Regions from separate parts of the Undibacterium sp. 14-3-2 genome, predicted to be linked through region 2. Evidence: riboswitches for the same ligand, from Rfam matches in the RefSeq annotation. Region 2 holds a riboswitch; the other holds the start of a gene.

Region 1 (10,657 bases), on a different contig from region 2:
AGCCAATCAAAATGGTGATGAAACTGATGGCCAAAGTGATGACATCAACGGCTTACTATATCTGACAGCAGATACCAACGCCCTACTGCAACGGCGCATTTTGAAGGTAGACTCAAGCGCTGTTGCAGCAGAGCATTTGCAGCTATCCAGCCAGCAGCGCCTGAGGCTTACACAAAATGTAAAAACAAAGCGGCGATACCAGTCGGTAATGCTGCAGCGGCGATCAGACCCAGCGGGCTGATCGCTTTTTCGTTAAACGAGTCTTTTAAAATCGCGAACCCAGCAGGATTCGGCGCATTCGCAATCACCGTCAAACCACCACCCGTGACAGCGCCAGATACCAGCGCATATTTGGCCGCATCCGGCAAACCAACGACCAGCGACCCCAGATAAGTCAGCGCGGCATTGTCCGTCACTGCCGTTAATACGACCGCGCCGAAAAACAAGACAGCGTTATCCATGCCTGCCAGCAACGGTTGCAGCCACCACGCCTGTTTGCCGCCAAGAACCACTAGGCCAGCCAGAAAAAATGCGACCAGCAAGCCTTCTCTCAACATCAGCCTATCCTGATACTGTTTGTAAGCTTCTGTGAATCCGAGGAAAAATAAAAACAGTCCCAGAAATACGACCGGATAATGTGCAAACCAGACCGTGGCCGCGAGAAAAATAAAATGAATTGCCACGACAGAAAAAGGCACAGGCGCATCCGCTGTCGTCGGCTCCGGCGCTTTCAGTGCCGTCAGTTCTTTACGGAAGAACAGGCTCAACAACAAGGCATTTAATACGACGGCACAAGCGGCCTTCCAGCCGAACATCTGCATCATGAATACGCTGTTCCAACCCCATTTCTCTGCGACCATCAACACCGGCGGCGCCGCAAACGAAGTGAGTACGCCACCAATAGAGATATTGACGAATAAAACGCCCAGCGTCATGTATTTCATACGCTCAGAAATCGCTTGCGAATAAAAACGGTCGCGTAACATCAGCGCTGCCAATGTCATCGCTGCCGGTTCAGTAATAAATGAACCAAGCAAGGGCACCAGAGACAGGCACAGGAAATAAGAAGCCAGTTGTGTGTTTAACGGCAGCGCGCGCGCGATACGAGAGACGAAAGCCTGCACTGCCCAAAGTACCGGCCGGGTACCGGCCACCACCAGAATCGCAAAAACGAACAAAGGCTCAGTAAAATTCTGCGCCTCAAGATAATGAATCGCGTCTTTCTGATTCAACAGCAAAGCCATCACGGCAACCAGCACAAAGGCCCAGAAGCCGAAGACGACCTCGACTTCCCCCAGCAAATGCCAGAGACCCGCATGATGCTGACTTTTGTGCGCCAGAGAGATAAAAAATTTGGTGGAAAAAGTATGCAGCACAGCGATGCCGAAGATCGCCGCCGCTACATACTGAATCAACATATCGGTCGTCATTCTGCGTCCTTTTCCATTAATTTAAGTAGATCAACACGCCACAGCAGCGAACACAATCAACTCCGACATCCACATGTCGCGAAATAAACTGCGCTGACCGTCAAAATCCCAGCGAGGTTGATTCGATGAACAATTAGATTTTTTCCAGTTTGGCGATACTCAGATCCAGCAGCTTCATACCGAACTTACCGAAATTGATATGTGCACGTGCATTTGTGCCACTGCCTTCGATATTTACGATCACCCCTTCACCAAACTTAGGATGCGCGACACCCTGCCCGATACGCCATGCATTCGCATCCGCGACCTGATTAAAATTCTGCGCAATGCGATTCGCGCCTGCAGCAGGAGCATCATCCCATGCCGATTTTTTATTACCAAACCATTGCGGCTGAATTTTTGGCGACAGCCATTTCAAGGATTCTTCCGGCAACTCTTCCAGAAAGCGCGAGCGCATGTTGTAACGCGTCTGTCCATGCAGCATGCGGGTTTGCGAGAAGCTCAGATACAAGCGTTGACGCGCGCGGGTAATCGCCACATACATCAGACGCCGCTCTTCTTCGACGCCACTTTCTTCCTGAGCACTGTTCTCGTGCGGGAACAAGCCTTCTTCCAGACCGGTGATAAATACGGCATCAAATTCCAGCCCTTTGGCAGAGTGCACAGTCATCAACTGCATCGCATCCTGCCCGGCTTGCGCCTGATTATCACCCGCTTCCAATGAAGCATGCGACAAAAAGGCTGACAATGGCGACATCACCGTGGGTAAGGCCGCATCCGCATCGATGATGACATTGCCGTCGCCGTTATCCAGCAAAACGGTATTGGCAGATGCGGGGCCGGTCAGCGCCGGGGCATCTTTGCCAAAACCTTCTTCCGCCACAAACAGACTCGCGGCATTCACCAGCTGATCCAAGTTTTCTATGCGGTCAGCGCCTTCTTTTTCTGTCTGATAATGCGTCTTCAAAGTGCTGAGTTCGATCACGATCTGCACCATCTCAGGCAAAGGCAGATACTGCGTTTCAAAGCGCGCACCTTCGATCAGTTTGATGAACGCTGCCAGCGATGAGCCGGCTTTGCCGCCGACATACGGCACCGCCGCATACAGTGAACAGGCATGCTGTTTCGCGGCATCCTGCAACTGCTCCAGAGAACGTGCACCGATGCCACGGGTAGGGAAATTCACCACCCGCAAAAAGGCGGAATCATTGTGCAGGTTATCCATCAACTGCAGATACGCAATCGCATGCTTGATTTCGGCGCGCTCAAAAAAGCGCTGGCCGCCATACACACGATACGGAATATTCGCGCTGAACAAGGCATGTTCTATCACGCGCGACTGGGCATTCGAGCGGTACAGAATCGCTATTTCACTACGCGGCAAACCTTCGCGGATCAGATTTTTTGCTTCTTCTATGATCCAGTTCGCCTCTTGTATATCGCTGCTGGCTTCCATCACGCGTACAGGTTCGCCATGCCCGGCATCGGTACGCAGATTTTTGCCGAGACGCTTGCTGTTATTCGCAATCAGAATATTGGCGCTGTCCAGAATGTGGCCATGCGAGCGGTAATTCTGTTCCAGCTTGATCAGATTCTGCACTTCAAACTCACGTTCAAATGCCGACATATTGCCAACATTCGCACCGCGGAAAGCGTAAATACTCTGGTCATCATCGCCGACCGCAAACACCGCAGCACCACGGCTGCTGCCAGCGCCAGCCATAAGCTTCAGCCATTTGTACTGCAGATCATTGGTATCCTGAAACTCATCGACCAGTATATGTTTGAAGCGAGCCTGATAGTGTTCGCGCAAAGGCTGATTGCGGCTGAGTAGTTCATACGTGCGTAATAACAGCTCGGCAAAATCGACTACACCTTCACGCTGGCACTGGGCGTCATACAGATCGTACAGCCCCACCAGTTTGCGATTGAAATCATCGTAGGCATCGACCTGCGCGGCGCGCAAACCCTGATCTTTGGCGCTGTTGATGAAATACATCAGGGTCTTAGGCGGAAATTTTTCGTCGTCGATATTATTCGCTTTCAGCAAGCGCTTGATGAACGATAACTGATCGCCGGAATCGAGAATCTGAAACGTCTGCGGCAAACCGGCATCGCGGTGATGTGCGCGCAACAGGCGATTGCACAGACCATGAAAAGTACCTATCCACATGCCACGGGTATTGATCGGCAACATCGCCGACAGCCGCGTCAGCAATTCCTTGGCGGCCTTGTTGGTAAAGGTCACCGCCAGCACGCCCTGCGGGGAAACCTGGCCGGTTTGTATCAGCCACGCAATGCGGGTCGTCAGCACGCGGGTTTTGCCGGAACCGGCACCCGCTAAAATCAGCGCCGACTGCGCCGGCAAAGTCACAGCGGCAAGCTGTTCAGGATTGAGATTGTGAAGTAAATTTTGCATACCCCGATTATACGGGACAGACCCTGCGCTGCCGCGTCGATCTGCAGAATATCCGGCAGACCGGCGTGTAATAGCATGCCCGGAAAACGCATAGGATTGCGCGTTACCAGCGCCCCACACTACAGCAAAAAATTTGCAGAAAATACCTTAACAATATCGGAAATTCTGCATACTCCCCCTGAAAAATGATAAAACCAGGCTAATCTCGGCATAAACAAAGGGCTTCAAAATATACTCCCGGGAGTATATTTATGTCCAAAATTAGCTCAAAACAAGCCACAGAAATCGGCAGCGGCCTGACGCGGATTTTCTGCCATATACACGCTGCTGATGACCGCCACCATTTCCGCCCCGTTGGCAATCAGCGGCTGACAGTTTTGCAGTGTCATACCGCCAATCACCACCCGCGGCAGATCGAATTCTTTGCCCGCGTCGCTCACAATATCTGCGGGCGTAGTGACCGCATATTGTTTGATCCGTGACGGATAAAATCCGCCAAACGCAATGTAACTGGCACCGCTTGCAACCGCGCTGCGCGCCAGTTGTATATCGCCATAACACGAGGCTCCCAGAATTTTATCGGCACCGATCTGCGCCCTCGCTTCAGCCACGGAAATATCGGTACCGCCGACATGCAAACCATCGGCATCGATTTCCATACACAAATCCAGATGATCGTTGACGATAAAAGGTTTTCCAAAGCGTCGGCACAAAGCCAGCAAAGCCGATGCCTGTTGCCGCCGCAATTCCATGTCTGCCGTTTTGTGTCGATACTGAACAAGCGCCGCGCCGCCCAGCAAGACCTGTTCAGTGACAGCGAGTAACTGCGCTGTATCGTCCCAGTCCGGGGTCACGATATATAAACCACGCAATGTATGTATCTTTGTCATTTGAATTTATCTCCCCGGAATAAATTGCCCGTCTGCGATTGCGTAAGCACGCTGCAGACTTTGTTGTGTGTAGATTTGCGCCTGATGCAAAGCGTGTTGCATGGAATGCCCCAGCGCCAGCTGAGCGGCAATCGCAGACGCCAGCGTGCAACCGCTGCCGTGAAATTCTCCCGGTAAGCGTGGCCATTGCCAACGCTGCTCATCCCCGGTATGTGCATACCAGCAATTGCTGACCAGCGCCCCCGCTGCATGCCCGCCTTTCAGCAGGACATCGGCTGCCGTCATTTGCATCAGTATTGTGACCTGCGATGAAGGTTGGGCAGCGTGCGGCACCAGCCTTTGCAACTCCGGCAGATTCGGCGTCAGCAACGTCGCGACTTTCAGCAAAGGCTGTATCGCAGCGACCGCATCATCCGCCGATAAACGATCACCGTGACCGCTGCCCAGCACGGTATCGACCACCACCGGCAGACGCGGATTTTTTATCCGCAACTGCTGTATCAGTGCAGCAATAGCACGTGCATTTTCTGCATTACCAGCGATACCGACTTTTATCGCAGTCACCGTTATTTTGTCGAGTAAGCACTGTGCTTGCTGAATTATCAGCGTGTGCGGCACCGCCTCCAGCGCGTAGACATGATCATTGTCTTGCACGGTTAATGCAGTAATGACCGGCAAGGCATGCGCGCCCTGCGCGGCGATCGCTTCGATATCCGCCTGTATGCCCGCGCCACCGCTGGGATCGTGTCCGGCAAACACCAGCACACATGGGCGCTGCGGGATCGTCGCTGCCATCAGACGATGCGCCCTGCCATCGGTGAGGATGGTGATGCTGCAAATTTGCGCGGCATACGTCCTGCCAGAAACGCCTCGCGCCCCGCTGCAACCGCCAACCCCATTGCCCGCGCCATGCGGACTGGGTCTTTAGCACCGGCAATCGCGGTATTCATCAACACGCCATCGCAACCCAGCTCCATCGCAATTGCTGCATCGGACGCGGTACCAACACCGGCATCGACCAGCACTGGCACTTTGGCCTGTTCGATAATCAGTGACAGATTCCATGGATTCAGTATGCCCATGCCGGAACCGATGAGTGACGCCAGCGGCATCACCGCAACGCAGCCGAGGTCTTCCAGCATACGCGCCTGTATCGGATCATCGCTGCAATACACCATCACATCAAAGCCATCCTGCACCAGTGTTTTCGCGGCTTTCAGAGTTTCCGGCATATTCGGGAACAAGGTCTTTTCATCGCCCAACACTTCGAGTTTGCACAGCTTATGGCCGCCCAGTAATTCGCGCCCGAGCTGCAAGGTGTAGACCGCATCTGCTGCGTTATAGCATCCGGCTGAATTCGGCAAGATTGTGTATTTGGATGGCGGCACCGCATCCAGCAAGCTAGGCGCATTCGGGTCTTGCCCGATGTTCACGCGACGAATTGCAACCGTAATAATTTCCGCTCCCGCAGCTTCCGTCGCCAGACGTGTTTGCTCCAGATCTTTATATTTTCCGCTGCCAACCAACAAGCGTGAACGGTAAGTTTTACCGGCAATCGTCAGGCCGCTGTCTGCGTCGATTTCTTTATTTATTTCTGTTTGCATCTTCAAATCCTTTTGTGTTTTTCCTGTCAACTGGTGCGAACTGTCTGGGTTATTTTTCAGCCATCAGCCGCCACCAATGGCGCGCACCACATCGACTTTGTCATTCGCCTGCAATGCGTGCTCTGCCCAACACGAGCGCGGAATAATCTTGCGGTTCACCGCCACCGCAATCGCTTTGTCCATCAGACTCAGATCGGCAATTAAATCAGCCAGCAGTTGTGCAGACCTGATCTGATGCGGCGCGCCATTTAACTGAATTTCCATCATCGTCACCGCTTACTGTTTTTTATAAATTTCAGCGCCGGATTTAATGAATTCCACCGCCTTCACTTCCATGCCTTTTTTCAGCGCATCGATTTCGCTGATACCCTGATTCGCTGCGTAATCACGCACTTCCTGCGTGATTTTCATCGAACAGAAATGCGGCCCGCACATCGAGCAGAAATGCGCGACTTTGGCAGAATCTTTCGGTAGAGTTTCATCGTGAAATTCGCGCGCTTTGTCAGGGTCAAGACCGATGTTGAACTGATCTTCCCAGCGGAATTCAAAACGTGCTTTCGACAAGGCGTTATCGCGGATTTGTGCACCCGGATGACCTTTCGCCAGATCAGCCGCATGCGCAGCGATTTTGTACGTGATGATGCCGTCTTTGACGTCGACTTTATTCGGCAAACCCAGATGTTCTTTCGGTGTCACGTAACACAGCATGGCTGTACCATACCAGCCGATTTGCGCCGCACCAATGCCGGACGTGATGTGGTCGTAACCAGGTGCGATGTCGGTCGTCAAAGGCCCCAGTGTGTAGAACGGCGCTTCGTGGCACTGCTCGAGTTGCAGATCCATGTTTTCTTTGATCAGGTGCATGGGCACATGACCCGGGCCTTCTATCATCACCTGTACATCGTGCTTCCATGCTATCTGCGTCAATTCGCCCAGCGTTTTCAATTCACCGAGTTGCGCTTCATCGTTGGCGTCGTAAATCGAACCCGGACGCAAGCCGTCACCCAGACTGAATGACACATCGTAGGCTTTCATGATCTCGCAGATGTCTTCAAAATGCTCGTACAGGAAGCTTTCTTTATGATGCGCGAGGCACCATTTCGCCATGATGGAACCGCCACGCGAAACGATGCCTGTCATGCGCTTCGCCGTCAGCGGCACATATTGCAAACGCACACCGGCGTGGATCGTGAAGTAATCGACACCCTGCTCTGCTTGCTCAATCAACGTGTCGCGAAAGATTTCCCAGGTCAGATCTTCGGCCTTGCCATTCACTTTTTCTAAAGCCTGATAAATCGGCACGGTACCGATAGGAACGGGTGAATTGCGGATGATCCATTCGCGGGTTTCATGGATGTGTTTTCCGGTCGAGAGATCCATCACATTGTCGCCGCCCCAGCGTATCGCCCAGGTCATTTTTTCGACTTCTTCACCAATCGATGAAGTCACTGCAGAGTTGCCGATATTCGCGTTAATTTTCACCAGAAAATTGCGACCGATGATCATCGGTTCGACTTCAGGGTGATTGATGTTCGCCGGAATAATCGCGCGGCCGCGTGCAACTTCTGAGCGCACGAATTCCGGCGTAATTTCGTTCGGAATCGATGCGCCGAAAGACTGCCCCGGATGCTGGCGTCCCATCAATTCAGCCAGCTTATTGCCCATAGGGCCGGACGCTTTTAATTGCTCCAGATATGCTTTGCGTTGCAGGTTTTCGCGAATCGCGATGTATTCCATTTCTGGTGTGATGATGCCTTGCCGCGCATAGTGCATCTGCGTCACATTTTTTCCTGCCAGCGCGCGACGTGGTTTGCGTTTCAGGTTGAAGCGCAGTTCAGCCAGTTTGGGATCATTCAGCCGCGCTATGCCATATTCGGAAGTTGGGCCGGGCAGTTCTTCGGTATCGTTTCTTTCTGCAATCCAGTTGCCACGCACAGAAGCTAAGCCTGAGCGGATATCAATTTTGACGTCAGGGTCGGTGTAAGGGCCGGAAGTGTCGTAGACATAAATCGGCGGGTTTTTTTCGGAACCGAACATGGCGGGCGTATCCGACTGGCTGATTTCGCGCATAGGCACGCGGATATCGGGGCGACTGCCATGTACATAGATTTTGCGGGAATTCGGCAGCGGCTGTATCGCGGCTTCATCAACTGTCGCGGTGGCGGACAGAAATTGTGGGTTGGCATTCATTTTGGCTCCTTTGCGCTTTGCATATAGGCATGGAGCCAGCAAAGGAGTTTGTAAAGAGGTGCGCAGTTGTCGCGGTAACGACGTTGGCAGTCTTTAGCAGCTTCCCTTCGCTGGCATTATCCAGATCAGGTTCGAGGGTATTTCTCACCCGTCATCGCACAAGTGCGGACAGGACCCCTAGCATTTTTTTCCACTGATGACGTTCCTAAGATTTCAAATAGAAACGCCGTTAGTGCGGCCGAATTATATCTGCAATTATGTGCAGAAGAAAAAAATTACGTACTTTCGTGTATCGACGGATACCGGTCACCGACACCTTTGCGATCGTTTGATAACGTTTGATAGCGCCAGATTGTTAACAGTGAGCCATCTCCAGTTTCGCTGGTCCCATCACCTCAATCAACTCAACCATCCCGGCCGCAACTGCCGCCGCGAGATCGGTTTCAATAACAGGTAATGCCGTCGCAGCGGGCGCCAATAGTGATGAAATACCGTATGCCCGGTTGCGCCCGTTTGCCTTCCCGAGATACAAGGCCATATCCGCGATCTGCAGCACTTTTTCCCAACCGAATTGTTCTTCAGGAATACCGGAAAATGGTAATGAAATAAAACCGGCAGTCATCGTCGTCTGTATCTGCTGATGACCAGCTTGAATAGGCTCGGCACCGACAACATGTAAGACACGCGTTACCAGTGCTGCAATTTGTTCGGCCGTCGATTTCGGGGCAAAAACGAGAAACTCTTCGCCGCCCCATCGCAACACCATATCGGTATCTCTTACAACGCTTCGCAAGCGATGGGCGACTTCCATCAGGACAGCGTCGCCTGCGGCATGTCCAAGCCCGTCATTGATTTGTTTGAAATGGTCAATATCGAGCAAAATTATCGTATCGGGATTTTCTGGATTCACATCACGACGCTCGGTGCCCTGACCGGACCGCACTTTCATCATGTCTAAAAATGAGCGGCGATTATGCAAACCCGTTAAAGGATCTCGTACTGCATGAAATTCCAGTTGAGAATTTGCCTCCTGCAGTTGCAAATTGATACGCTTCACGCGTCTGTATAACCAGTAGATGAAAATACCTGCCATCACCGTCAGTACCGCACCCAGTAAGGTCACGATTTGCTGCAAACGATGATTGCGAATATCCGCATCTTTTAACGCGTTATCTTTGGCGAGTAGTTCTATCTGTTTTTGTCTCTGCTCTGCATTAAACTGTTCTTGTAAAACTGCGACTGTTTTCGAACGATCCGAACGGAATAATTCATTACTGAAGCTTTGCTGCTGTCTGAGTGCAAGCAAAGCCTCTTTGTACATTCCAGCATTTTCATACATGTTGGCAAGTTCACCAATCACTGCTTCCGCATCAGTCTGCTGGTCAGAATCAATCAAAGCGTTAATGACGGCATTGATCAGAACAACACCTTGTGAGATTTTTCCCTGTCCCGCCAGAGCAAAGCCCAGATTAGCTTTAGCAATACCCATCGATTTTTTATCTTGCAACAACTCCGCTTTCTCAAGTGCTTGTCTGGCGTAAGCTTCAGCTTCTGCATACTCATTTAAAATCAAATAATGGTCGCTGATATTTACCAGGTTTCTTACCTGAACCAGAGGCATATGCACCTCACCAGCCAGTTTCAGAGATCGCTGATAAGCATCTATCGCTTCAGCTTGTCGCTTCAGAAAAGTATATGCGACCCCTTGGCACAGAGTGAGTAAGGATAATACTTTGGGGGAATTCGCCAGCGGATATAAGAGAAGCGCATCGTTAACTGTCGACAAGGCTTTCTCCGGATCCTTCATCTCTGCGTACAGGCGGGCTATTTCGTATAACTGCATCATACGATTCTCAACTCTGCGATCGGGGAGCTGATCTGTCTGTCGCAAAGCATCAAGAGCATGTTCGAGTGCACCGGAAAAATTACCAATCGCAAAATAGGTACGCGCGAAGGATGTTTGTAAGCGCATCCGCACGTCAGGATTTGCATGCGGATGTAAACTGGTGCCAATTTTCTGCAACTCCTTTAGCGCATCATCAGGCCGACCCGCATCTAACAACTGTCCGGTGTCCAAAATCTTCGTAATCGCCTGAGCATCAAGGTCACGTGTTTTATCAGCCA
Region 2 (10,657 bases):
TCGGCAATACCCGTCTGATCGACAATCTGGAAATCTGATGACGTCGCTGCGCATGTTGGTTAGCTCCATCTGCATACTGCCCACACTGCTGGTCAGCGCCAGCGGTGTGGCAGCGGTCAGTGTCAAAGACGATGCGCAGCGTACGATTACACTCGACAAGCCAGCACAAAGAATTATCAGCCTGGCCCCGCATGCGACGGAATTATTATTTGCAGCTGGCGCGGCAAAAAGTATCGTTGCGGTCAGTGATTACAGCGATTTTCCCGCAGCTGCAAAGGCCTTGCCGTCGGTCGGCAATGTCTTTGCCTTAGATCTGGAAAAATTGCTGGCCTTAAAACCTGACCTCGTAGTGGTGTGGGGCACAGGTAGCGGCAAATTGCTGGTTAACAAATTACGCGACAATCACATCACCGTTTTTGAGAGTGAGCCGCGCGATTATGAGATGGTAGCCACCTCGCTTGAACGTCTGGCGATACTGGCTGGCACGCCAGCTGCAGGCAAAGCGGCCGCGGAGCAATTCCGTTTGCGGCTCGCCAACCTTCAGCAACAATATCAGAGCGCACGCGACAAACCCATCAGTGTCTTTTATCAAGTCAATCGCAAGCCGCTGATGACGCTGAATGATACACACATGGTCTCGGCAGCAATCCGCTTATGTGGCGGCAAAAACGTCTTTGGTGCACTGAAAGAAATCAGCCCCACCGTGTCTGTGGAAGCCTTGCTGGCAGCAAACCCGGATGCGATCATCACCGGTGGCAGCAACACCGATAGCCTGAATGAGTGGCGGCAGTTTTCTGTGCTGACTGCGGCAAAGAAAAATCATCTGTACGCGGTGAATGGCGATTGGCTGAACCGCGCCGGGCCACGGATACTCGATGGCACCGAAGCACTCTGCAAGCAAATTGCTGCGGCCAGAGAAAAGTAATCGGACGGACGCCCCCGAGTCATCACCACTCTCGGCCCACGATCAGCCCACGATCAGCCCACTGTCCGCCCCATTCAACGCAACAAATAGTTACCCATCAAGCATGATTCTGTCTTTACGAGGATAATTCATGCCTCAGCCGCTGTGCGGCTTTTTTCTGGATATGATTCATGCGTAAAGGCATCTTCCTGGCAGGCTCCGCTTACATCGTCTGGGGTCTGTTTCCACTGTATTTCAAAGCACTGCAAAGCGTTCCCTCCTTAGAAATACTGATCCATCGTATGTTATGGTCGCTGCTGTTTTTAGCGGGCGTGCTCGCCTGGCGTCATCAATGGTCATGGCTGAGCGCTGTCCGTCGCCAGCCGAAAGTGATTGCCGGTTTTACGTTCAGCGCCCTGCTCTTATCCAGCAACTGGTTTATCTACATCTGGGCCGTCAACGATGGTCATGTCGTCGATGCGAGTCTGGGTTATTTCATTACACCGCTGGTGAATATTCTGATCGGCTCGGCGGTGTTGCGGGAAAGGCTGCGTCCGGGTCAATGGCTGGCCGTCGCCTTTGCTGCGCTTGGTGTCGCCTGGCTGACCTGGCAAACCGGCCATCTGCCCTGGGTGGCCTTAGCGCTGGCCATCACCTTCGGCACTTATGGTCTGTTGCGTAAAACGTCGTCACTGGGCGCGCTGGAAGGCTTGTCGCTGGAAACGATACTGCTGTTTCCGTTCGCTTTCGCTTATCTGGCGTGGCTGACTTTGCATGGGCAAAATGCGTTTCTTGTACAAGACAGCCACATGCAGATATTGCTCGCGCTCAGCGGCCCGATCACGGCGATACCGCTGTTACTGTTTGCCGCCGGTGCGCGCCGGATTCCGATGACGACACTCGGCTTACTGCAATACATCGCGCCCAGCGTGCAACTTTTACTCGGCATCTGGGTGTTTCACGAAGCGTTTGATCAGCATAAATTGCTCGGCTTTATCGCGATCTGGGCGGCGCTGCTGGTGTATTCGCTGGAAGGCATGTGGATCAGCTTCGCAGCTAAAAAACAGGGAGTATGAGCCTGTTTGCACCAAATCTCAGCGTATTTGCTGGGGGTTTTAAGATACTCCCCCCAGTATATTTGAGGCAAAAAAGCACACCTGGTGTGCTTTTTTTTATTGAGCTAAACGATTCATGTTAAAGTGGCGCCTTCGCTAGGGGTCCTGGAAATGTTTTTCCGGGTGAGAGAGTCCCTTATACCTGATCTGGATAATGCCAGCGAAGGGAAGCGCAAAGTTCATGCCTCTGCCACGTCCTTTTGTGTACTCCCGCGCTGTACTTCACCGCAACCGAGAGTACAACATGAAAAACCCATCTGCACATCTTCTTCATCCACGCCGTTTATCGTTGATCGCCATTGCTGTCGCACAGGCATTTGCATGGAACGCGGCGCGCGCGCAATCCGTTGAAAAAGATTTACCTGAAGTCATCGTCAGCGGCAACCGGCTCAGCGATGCCAAAGCCGAACGCACCAAAGCCGCCGGTTTTCTGGATACCTCACTGATCGAGACACCGTTTTCGGTCACCGCATGGACAACGCTGCAAATGCAGGATTTGCGTATACGCCAGACCACCGATGCGATGAAATTCGATGCCAGCGTGAATGACGCCTATAACGCGATCGGCTATGCCGAGCAATTCTCGATTCGCGGTTTTGCGCTGGATAATTCCAGCAGCTATCGCAAAGATGGTTTTGCGATTCCGGGTGATGCCTCGATTCCGCTGGAAAATAAAGAACGCGTTGAAATCCTCAAAGGTATTTCAGGTTTCCAATCTGGTTTCGCGACACCGGGCGGCATACTGAATTATGTGACCAAGCGCCCGACTGCTTCCGCGCTGCGCAGCATCACCACTGAAATTTCAGAACGCGGCACGCTGTATGGCAGTGCCGATCTGGGCGGCATGAGCGCCGACCACCAATTCGGTTATCGCATCAATGCCGCAGGCGAACGCCTGCGCTCGTATGTCAAAGGGGCGAATGGTGAGCGCCAGTTTATTTCCGGCGCATTCGACTGGCATTTGTCGTCGCAGGCTTTGTTGCAACTCGATCTCGATTACCAGCACAAATCGCAGCTCTCGGTGCCGGGCTTCCAGCTCACGAATGGCACCGATCTGCCACGTAACATCAGCGCCGATATGATGCTGAATCAACAGCCTTGGGCGAAACCGGTCGATACCCGCAACACCAATGTGGGCGTGCGTTTTGAATACAAAATCAACGCTGACTGGAACGCCAGCTTTGCCGCGAATCAGCATGAATTCAAACGCGACGATTACACTGCGTTTCCGTATGGCTGCAGTTCTGCCAATCTGGCCCCGGGCTATTGCGCAAATGGCGATTACGACGTGTATGACTATCGCAGCCTGAATGAGTCGAAATCGATGACCGGCACCCAGGCGCTGCTCAGCGGTAAATTTAACACCTTCGTATTTGCCCATACGTTTGCAGCAGGCTTATCCACTTCCCGCCGCAAAGATTATTTTGGCGATTACATTTACGATTACGCTGGTACCAGCAATCTGTATAACCCGGTTGCCGTCGCACCATCGCCAAATCAGCCGGGTGCGGCCAGCTTACGTCGCACCGATAAAGAATGGTCGGTATTTGCGCAAGACATCATCAGCCTCAGCGAGGCCTGGAAACTGCATGTCGGCGTGCGCCATCTGCATATAGAGCGCACCCAGCTCAATAATCCCGGCTATGACCGCAATGCCTGGGTGTCGAATGCAGCACTGCTCTATCAACCTGTGCAATCCATGTCTTTGTACGGCTCGTTTGCGCAAGGGCTGGAACATGGCGGCATCGCCCCTTTCGGCACCAGCAATCAGAATGTCATGCTGAATCCGGCACGCTCGAAACAACTGGAGTTCGGTATCAAGAGCGATCTGAGCCGTGATCTGAGCCTGACCGCGGCCGTCTTCCGCATTCAGAAACCACTCGAATACACGAACAGCGCCAACGTTTATGTACAGAATGGCGAAGCACAACATACCGGGCTGGAACTGTCAGCGCAGGGCAAGCTGAGTTCGCAACTGTATCTTGGTGCCAGCATCACCGCACTCGAAGCGAAACAGCAAGACACGGGAAATGCCGCGCTCGATGGCAAACGCGTGTTAAACGTACCTAAGCTGAAATCCAGCATCTATGCCGACTACGCCGTTGCACAAGTCAAAGGACTGAATCTGAATGCGAGCTGGCAGTATTCCGGCAATAAAGCCTATTCGCCAGATAACGCGGTGATTGTGCCCGGCTATCAGGTCGTGAATCTGGGCGCACGTTATGTGACCAACATCGCCGGCACCGCGACGACCTTGCGCTTTAATATCGACAATGCATTCGATAAATTCTACTGGCGCGATGTCACGCAATCCCTCGGTGGCTACTTGCTGCCTGGCGCCTCAAGGATTTACAAACTGTCTGCACAGTTTGATTTCTGATGTCACGGCAAGCTGATCTGCGCTGAAACGGCGCCTTCATCTCAATAAAAAACGACGATACGCCACGGCGATCGTCGTTTTTTTATTGCTGGATTGATTACCAGTTTGATAGTCAGTCTGACTACTATTTGATGGCAGCAGGTCAATTTAACGAAAAATATACTGGGGGGAGTATTTTCTAACCCCCAATAAATTCAACGAGATTTAAGCAAAAATTCAACATACTCCCTACTTTTACCAAAAAACACGAACCCGGAACACGTTTTACAAATCCAAAGCAGAGCAGAATGCTGAAGAGCGAGAGGTATCAATCAAAAAACAAACGTGTTTCAACACACCATGCCAGCAGATCAAGCAAAAGATCGGAATTAACTGGATTTTGTTGTTATTGCCGCAATATTGATATAAATCAACGTTTCTATATTAACATAGTGTTTTATATAGAATTGATCGCTTTGATTGCCTAAATCGGTTTCGATAAAGTTACCCGATCTTTATCTGCCAGCGTCCGGCCGGGCTGAATTAATCTGAATCAGCCAGTGACCGCAAACCGTGAACGATGAGGTGTTTTTTACCCCTGCCTCATATCACAAAAAATATGCCGCATTTGTATAACCCCCCTTAAGAAAAAAATTTTCTTTAACAAGACAGGAAGAGACATGAAACTCAGCTTTCGCAGCAAACTTTATTTACCACTCATCATCAGTTGGCTTTGCCTGCTCGGTATCAGCACGGTGAATGTATTGCAAAATAAAGCACAACGCTTTGAAGAGCGACAGATTGCATTGCGCTTTGCGACGGACGTCGGTATGTCAACAGTGAAAGAGTACGCGGCGCTGGTCAGTTCTGGCGCGATGCCGCTGGAAGAAGCCCAGAAACAAGCGCTGGCGCGCCTCAAGGCCATGCGCTACGGCAAGGATGGCTACTATACCGTGATCAACTCTCACCCGACTGTGGTGATGCATCCGATCAAAGCCGAACTCATCGGCAAAGATGTCAGTGACTTCAAAGACCCGGGCGGCCAGTTTTTCTATCGCAATGTCGCAACCATTGCCAAAGGTGCAGGTGAAGGCTGGATAGAGTATGTCTGGACCAAACCGGGCAATGCGGATCCTAAACAGGTATTTCCCAAGGGCGCTTATCTTTTGACATACAAGCCGTGGGACTGGACCTTCATCACCGGCTTATACCTCGACGACCTGACGGATGCCTTCATCAAAGATCTGTGGAATGCCATCTTTTTGCTGGCAGGTATCGGCATCGTATTGAGCGCGATCATCGTGATCGTGGCACGCAATATTGAGCGCGCTATCGGCGGCGAACCGGAATATGCGGCCGACATCGCTAAAGGCATTGCCGCCGGCGATCTGACGATTGATGTCCACACCCGTGAAAATGATCAGGACAGCCTGCTGTTCGCGATGAAGAGCATGCGCCAGAGTCTCGCCAAAGTGGTTGGCGAAGTGCGTCAGAGCACCGATATGATCGCAACCGCCTCCAGCGAAATTGCCTCAGGCAATCTGGATTTATCTGCGCGCACCGAAGAACAGGCTGGCTCACTCGAAGAAACAGCAGCTTCCATGGAAGAGCTGACATCGACCGTCAAACAAAATGCGGAAAATGCTCGCCAGGCTAATCAGTTGGTATTGTCCACCGCCGATGTGGCTGCCAAGGGTTCCGTGGCGGGCACAACGGTCGTCAACACCATGGAAGCCATTAACAGCTCCTCGAAGAAAATTGTCGACATCATCAGTGTGATTGATGGCATCGCTTTTCAGACCAATATTCTCGCTCTGAATGCGGCAGTGGAAGCAGCGCGCGCCGGTGAACAGGGACGCGGATTTGCAGTAGTCGCGTCAGAAGTCCGCAATCTGGCACAACGCTCAGCCGCAGCAGCGAAAGAAATCAAAACACTGATTGATGATTCGGTTGAAAAGGTAGGGCTGGGTTCGCAACAAGTAGGTGAAGCGGGCCTCGCGTTGCAGGAAATTGTCACCGGCGTCAATCGCATCACCGATGTCATGAGCGAAATCACAGCGGCCAGCCATGAACAGCAATCTGGCATAGAACAAGTGAACCAGGCCATCATCCAGATGGATCAGGTCACGCAACAAAATGCAGCGTTGGTAGAACAAGCCGCTGCGGCTTCGGCCGCGATGCAAGACCAGGCCAGAAATCTGGCGAACGTGGTCAGCATGTTCAAGCTGGATGCGTCACAAACAACGATCAGCGCGTCATCGTCGCACACCACACGTGCGACACATACGACACCATTAAAAGCATCGCCACGGATCGCCAGCCAGCGTCAGGCGCAGCCGTTGAAAAAAATTGCGAGTACAACGAAACGTGCGAGCACAACAAAACCAGCGACAACAAAAGAAAGCTCAGACTGGGAAGAATTTTAAACGTATCAGCACGAACTCCTGTGACGAAGGAGCTGGTGCAGGTTCATAAAAAAAGCTCATAAAAAAGGCTCGCAACATGCGAGCCTTTTTTTCAATGTGCATTCTCTGACTTCAGACATTTGCCCGCACCAGAAAATCCATGCCAACCTCACGCCAGCATTCGGTTTCTTTTTGCAACCAGTAAGCCACCGTCGGATGCAGGGAAACCCAGTCGCGGCGCATGTCGAGTTCGATATTCTTTTTCATTTTGAGACGAATATCTTCATAGTCAATTTCTGCCCGTGAATGCATCAGCATCACGGCCAGACGCAATGCCAGCACCGCTTTGGCAAAATCCATTTCAGTCAGACCTTCACTGATTTTGCGCAAATTACCTTTCTGACTGAGGATCAGCTTACTCATGATCCTTTGCTCGCTGGTGGTGAATCCCGCCATGTCGGCATTTTCTATCATGTAGGCGCCATGCTTATGGTAACCAGTGTGAGAAACGACCATGCCTACTTCATGCAACATCGCGCTCCAGTACAACAAGCGCAAATAGGTATCAGATGCCGGTTTGAGTTGCTGATAAATCGATTTCACCATATCTGCAACGCGATTTGCACGAGACATATCGATATGGAAAAGCTGGGTGATTTTCTGCACCGACACTTCGCGCCGGTCGCGTTTGGTCGCACGTAAATACAAGTCCCACATGACGCCCATACGCAAGCCTGCTTCAACCGGCAACAACACTTCGATGTTAAATTCCAGCATCAGCCCGATCAAAATCGCCAGCCCACCGATCACCATGGCAACACGCTCGGGTTTAATGCCAGTCAATTCAAGTTCGCTGAGTTGTCCGCAGCGGATGCAGTATTGTTTCAGTGCATTCAGACTTTTTAAAGTCAGTTTACCATCGCCCAAACCATTGTTGACGATCGCATCGGCAATCGCCCGCATCGTGCCAGATGAGCCGTAAGCCTTGCGCCAGTGTTGTGGCTGATAAGGTGGCGCGGCATCTTCAAACATCGATCTCGCGGAAAGAATAGCCGCTTCAAAAGCCGCTTCCGTCAGACGCCCATCTGGAAAAAAACTGGCGCTATGCTTGACGGTGCCTATGCTGAACGATTCAACCTTGATGATCTCGTGCCCACGTCCGAGTATCACTTCCGTCGAGCCACCGCCGATGTCCATCACCAGACGGCGCTCATCGGGCACAGGAATCGCGTTCGATACGCCCATATAAATCAGGCGGCCCTCTTCTTCACCGGAAATCACATCAATCGGATGACCAATCGCCGCTTCGGCTCGCGGCAGAATGGCTGCAGAATTTTTAGCGATACGTATCGTATTCGTCGCAACAACACGGACACTGTCAATCGGATAGGCATTCAGAATTTCACGGAAGCGCGCCAGGCAATCAACCGCATTTTGTATCGCCTGCGGCGTCAGATTACCATCCGCATCGAGCCCGGCCGCCAGCCGGATAGGCTCACGCGCACTTTTAACGACACGAATCGCATCACCTTCATGACGGGCGATGTGCAAACGAAAACTGTTGGAACCAAGGTCAACGGCAGCCAGCATGTTTTCTATCCTTTACTATCAATACCATGAGAGAGATACAGCACGTCAGAGTGAAAATGATATTAATCATTTTTTATGACCTGCAAGTGACGCCAGATTTACGGTGTGACAAAAAAACGTCGCTGCATAGCATCCAGCCCCGTCGTCTTCAGTACTTCCGCCAGCCGCTCTGCCGGACGTTTCGCAGGCAGGCCTTTGTATTCAGCAATGATCAATTCGTTTTTCATCGAATGCTCCCATCCTACCAGCTCAGTGACGCGAACCTGATAGCCATGCGCCTCTAACTGCAGACAACGCAACACATTGGTAATCTGACTGCCAAACTCGCGCGTATGTATGGGATGGCGCCACATTTCAGATAAAGGATTATTGCGCACAGCATCGCTTTTATTTTTGCGCAATTCAGCGGCAACTTCTGCCTGGCAGCAAGGTACCAACACCATAAATTTAGCCTTCTTTTTCAAGGCGAACTGTATCGCATCATCCGTCGCCGTATCACATGCATGCAAAGCGGTGACGATATCAATCTGGTCTGGCAACTGATCTGAGGTAATCGAATCGGCGACGGATAAAGTCAGGAAAGACATACCGGGAAAATCGAGACGCCGGGCAAGTTCTGTCGATCGCTGCACCAGTTCATCACGGGTTTCAATCCCATAGATATGGGCTTTGCTTTGCGACTGGCCGACTTTAAAGAAGAGGTCATACAAAATAAAGCCGAGATAGGACTTCCCTGCCCCATGATCGACCAGACTGATATCGGCATGGTCTTTTTGCAGAGTTTCCAGCAAAGGCTCGATGAATTGATATAAGTGATAGACCTGCTTGAGCTTGCGGCGGCTATCCTGATTCAGTTTGCCATCGCGGGTGAGAATATGCAGCTCTTTGAGTAACTCCAGCGACTGACCGGGGCGGATTTCATGCTTTTCATTGTGATCTGCCGCATCCTGCCCGCTCTGCCCGTCTGACTTGTTTTGTTTGTTTTTTTTGACTACAGGCTTTTTCATGATGGACTATCCGCTAAGCTAATCAGGAATGATAATTCCAATTCACAGGCGATGGGAGAACAATACAAAAGTTTGCATTGTGCCGGTCTCGGCTTCTCTCGTCATGATTGGAAAAACAAAAAAGGACTCAGGCATACACCTGAGTCCTTTTGTTTTGGTAGGCCGTGCGGGATTCGAACCTGCGACCAACGGATTAAAAGTCCGCTGCTCTACCAGCTGAGCTAACGACCCAAAACTTGCTAAAAAAATTAAAGACTTACATGACATAAGTCTTTTTTGTATTCGTGGTAGGCCGTGCGGGATTCGAACCTGCGACCAACGGATTAAAAGTCCGCTGCTCTACCAGCTGAGCTAACGACCCGAAAGACCGAAATTATATGGTGTTTTCAGGTCGCTGTCAATGGCATGGATAGGATTAAATCCTTGCCAGACTTACTTCGCCGATGTCATACGATTCTTCGCAGCATGCGCGGCTTCGCTTTCCGGATATTGCGCAATCAGGCTCTCCAGCGTCTTCTTAGCCGCGTTTTTATCTTTCATCTCAGTCTGGCATCCAGCAATATTTAACAATGCATCAGGCGCCTTGGGGTGATCCGGATACACTTTCACCAGTTGTTGCATAGCCACAATCGTGTTCTTACAATCACGCTGTGCATAGTATGAATTGCCCATCCAGTACTGAGCCGAACCAGCAAAGGCTGACTGTGGATACGCCACTAGAAAACTGCTGAACGATGTCACTGAATTTTTATAATCACCAGCCTTAAATAAACTGAGCGCATTGTCGTAAGCGCGCTGTTCATTTGGCTCTACCGTTGCCTCTTTGCCGTCGACCGTCAGGCGCTTAGGCTCAATCTTACGCAGGCGATTATCCAGATCGACATAAAAATCCTGCTGACGACGCTGGGTATTGGCTATGTCATTCGCCAACACTTCCACCTGTCCGCGCAACTTAGCGATCTCAGCACGCAGTTGTTCATTTTCATTAGCCAGATCCAGCGCTGTACCTTTGTCCGCTTTGGTATCGAGTTTATTATCCAGACGAAGATTTACTGCATCTACTTTAGAGCGTAAATCCAGAATCGCTTTACGCGCTTCATCGTCATCAAAAATTCCTGCCGATGCCAATGACGGGATCAGGGCAGTGGAAAAAGCCGCTGACAGAGCAGCCATGGCAAAAGAACGACGAATAGAGGTCAATTTCATAGCAATCAAAAATAGAATGAAAGACGCCGGATATCCTGAATGAGGAATCCGGCGTCAAATAAGCTCAAAAG

The links. Region 2 has a riboswitch for thiamine pyrophosphate ahead of Undi14_RS11115 (TonB-dependent siderophore receptor). Riboswitches for the same ligand answer to the same signal wherever they lie in the genome.
Region 1: another riboswitch for thiamine pyrophosphate. It lies ahead of thiC (phosphomethylpyrimidine synthase ThiC); the one in region 2 lies ahead of Undi14_RS11115 (TonB-dependent siderophore receptor).

The regions. Positions count from the first base shown of each region.
Region 1 covers NZ_JAENGS010000002.1:715,870-726,526, forward strand. The annotation lists gene coq7 (2-polyprenyl-3-methyl-6-methoxy-1,4-benzoquinone monooxygenase) at 1-65, shown strand, start outside; gene Undi14_RS07690 (putative Na+/H+ antiporter) at 168-1,430, opposite strand; gene Undi14_RS07695 (UvrD-helicase domain-containing protein) at 1,564-3,849, opposite strand; gene thiE (thiamine phosphate synthase) at 4,116-4,739, opposite strand; gene Undi14_RS07705 (hydroxymethylpyrimidine/phosphomethylpyrimidine kinase) at 4,746-5,534, opposite strand; gene Undi14_RS07710 (thiazole synthase) at 5,534-6,343, opposite strand; gene thiS (sulfur carrier protein ThiS) at 6,407-6,607, opposite strand; gene thiC (phosphomethylpyrimidine synthase ThiC) at 6,620-8,533, opposite strand; TPP riboswitch at 8,619-8,722, opposite strand; gene Undi14_RS07725 (diguanylate cyclase) at 8,889-10,657, opposite strand, start outside.
Region 2 covers NZ_JAENGS010000004.1:233,769-244,425, forward strand. The annotation lists gene panC (pantoate--beta-alanine ligase) at 1-38, shown strand, start outside; gene Undi14_RS11105 (cobalamin-binding protein) at 38-925, shown strand; gene rarD (EamA family transporter RarD) at 1,096-1,980, shown strand; TPP riboswitch at 2,108-2,205, shown strand; gene Undi14_RS11115 (TonB-dependent siderophore receptor) at 2,264-4,399, shown strand; gene Undi14_RS11120 (methyl-accepting chemotaxis protein) at 5,059-6,804, shown strand; gene Undi14_RS11125 (Ppx/GppA phosphatase family protein) at 6,916-8,373, opposite strand; gene Undi14_RS11130 (SAM-dependent methyltransferase) at 8,472-9,380, opposite strand; tRNA gene Undi14_RS11135 (tRNA-Lys) at 9,536-9,611, opposite strand; tRNA gene Undi14_RS11140 (tRNA-Lys) at 9,666-9,741, opposite strand; gene ybgF (tol-pal system protein YbgF) at 9,813-10,586, opposite strand.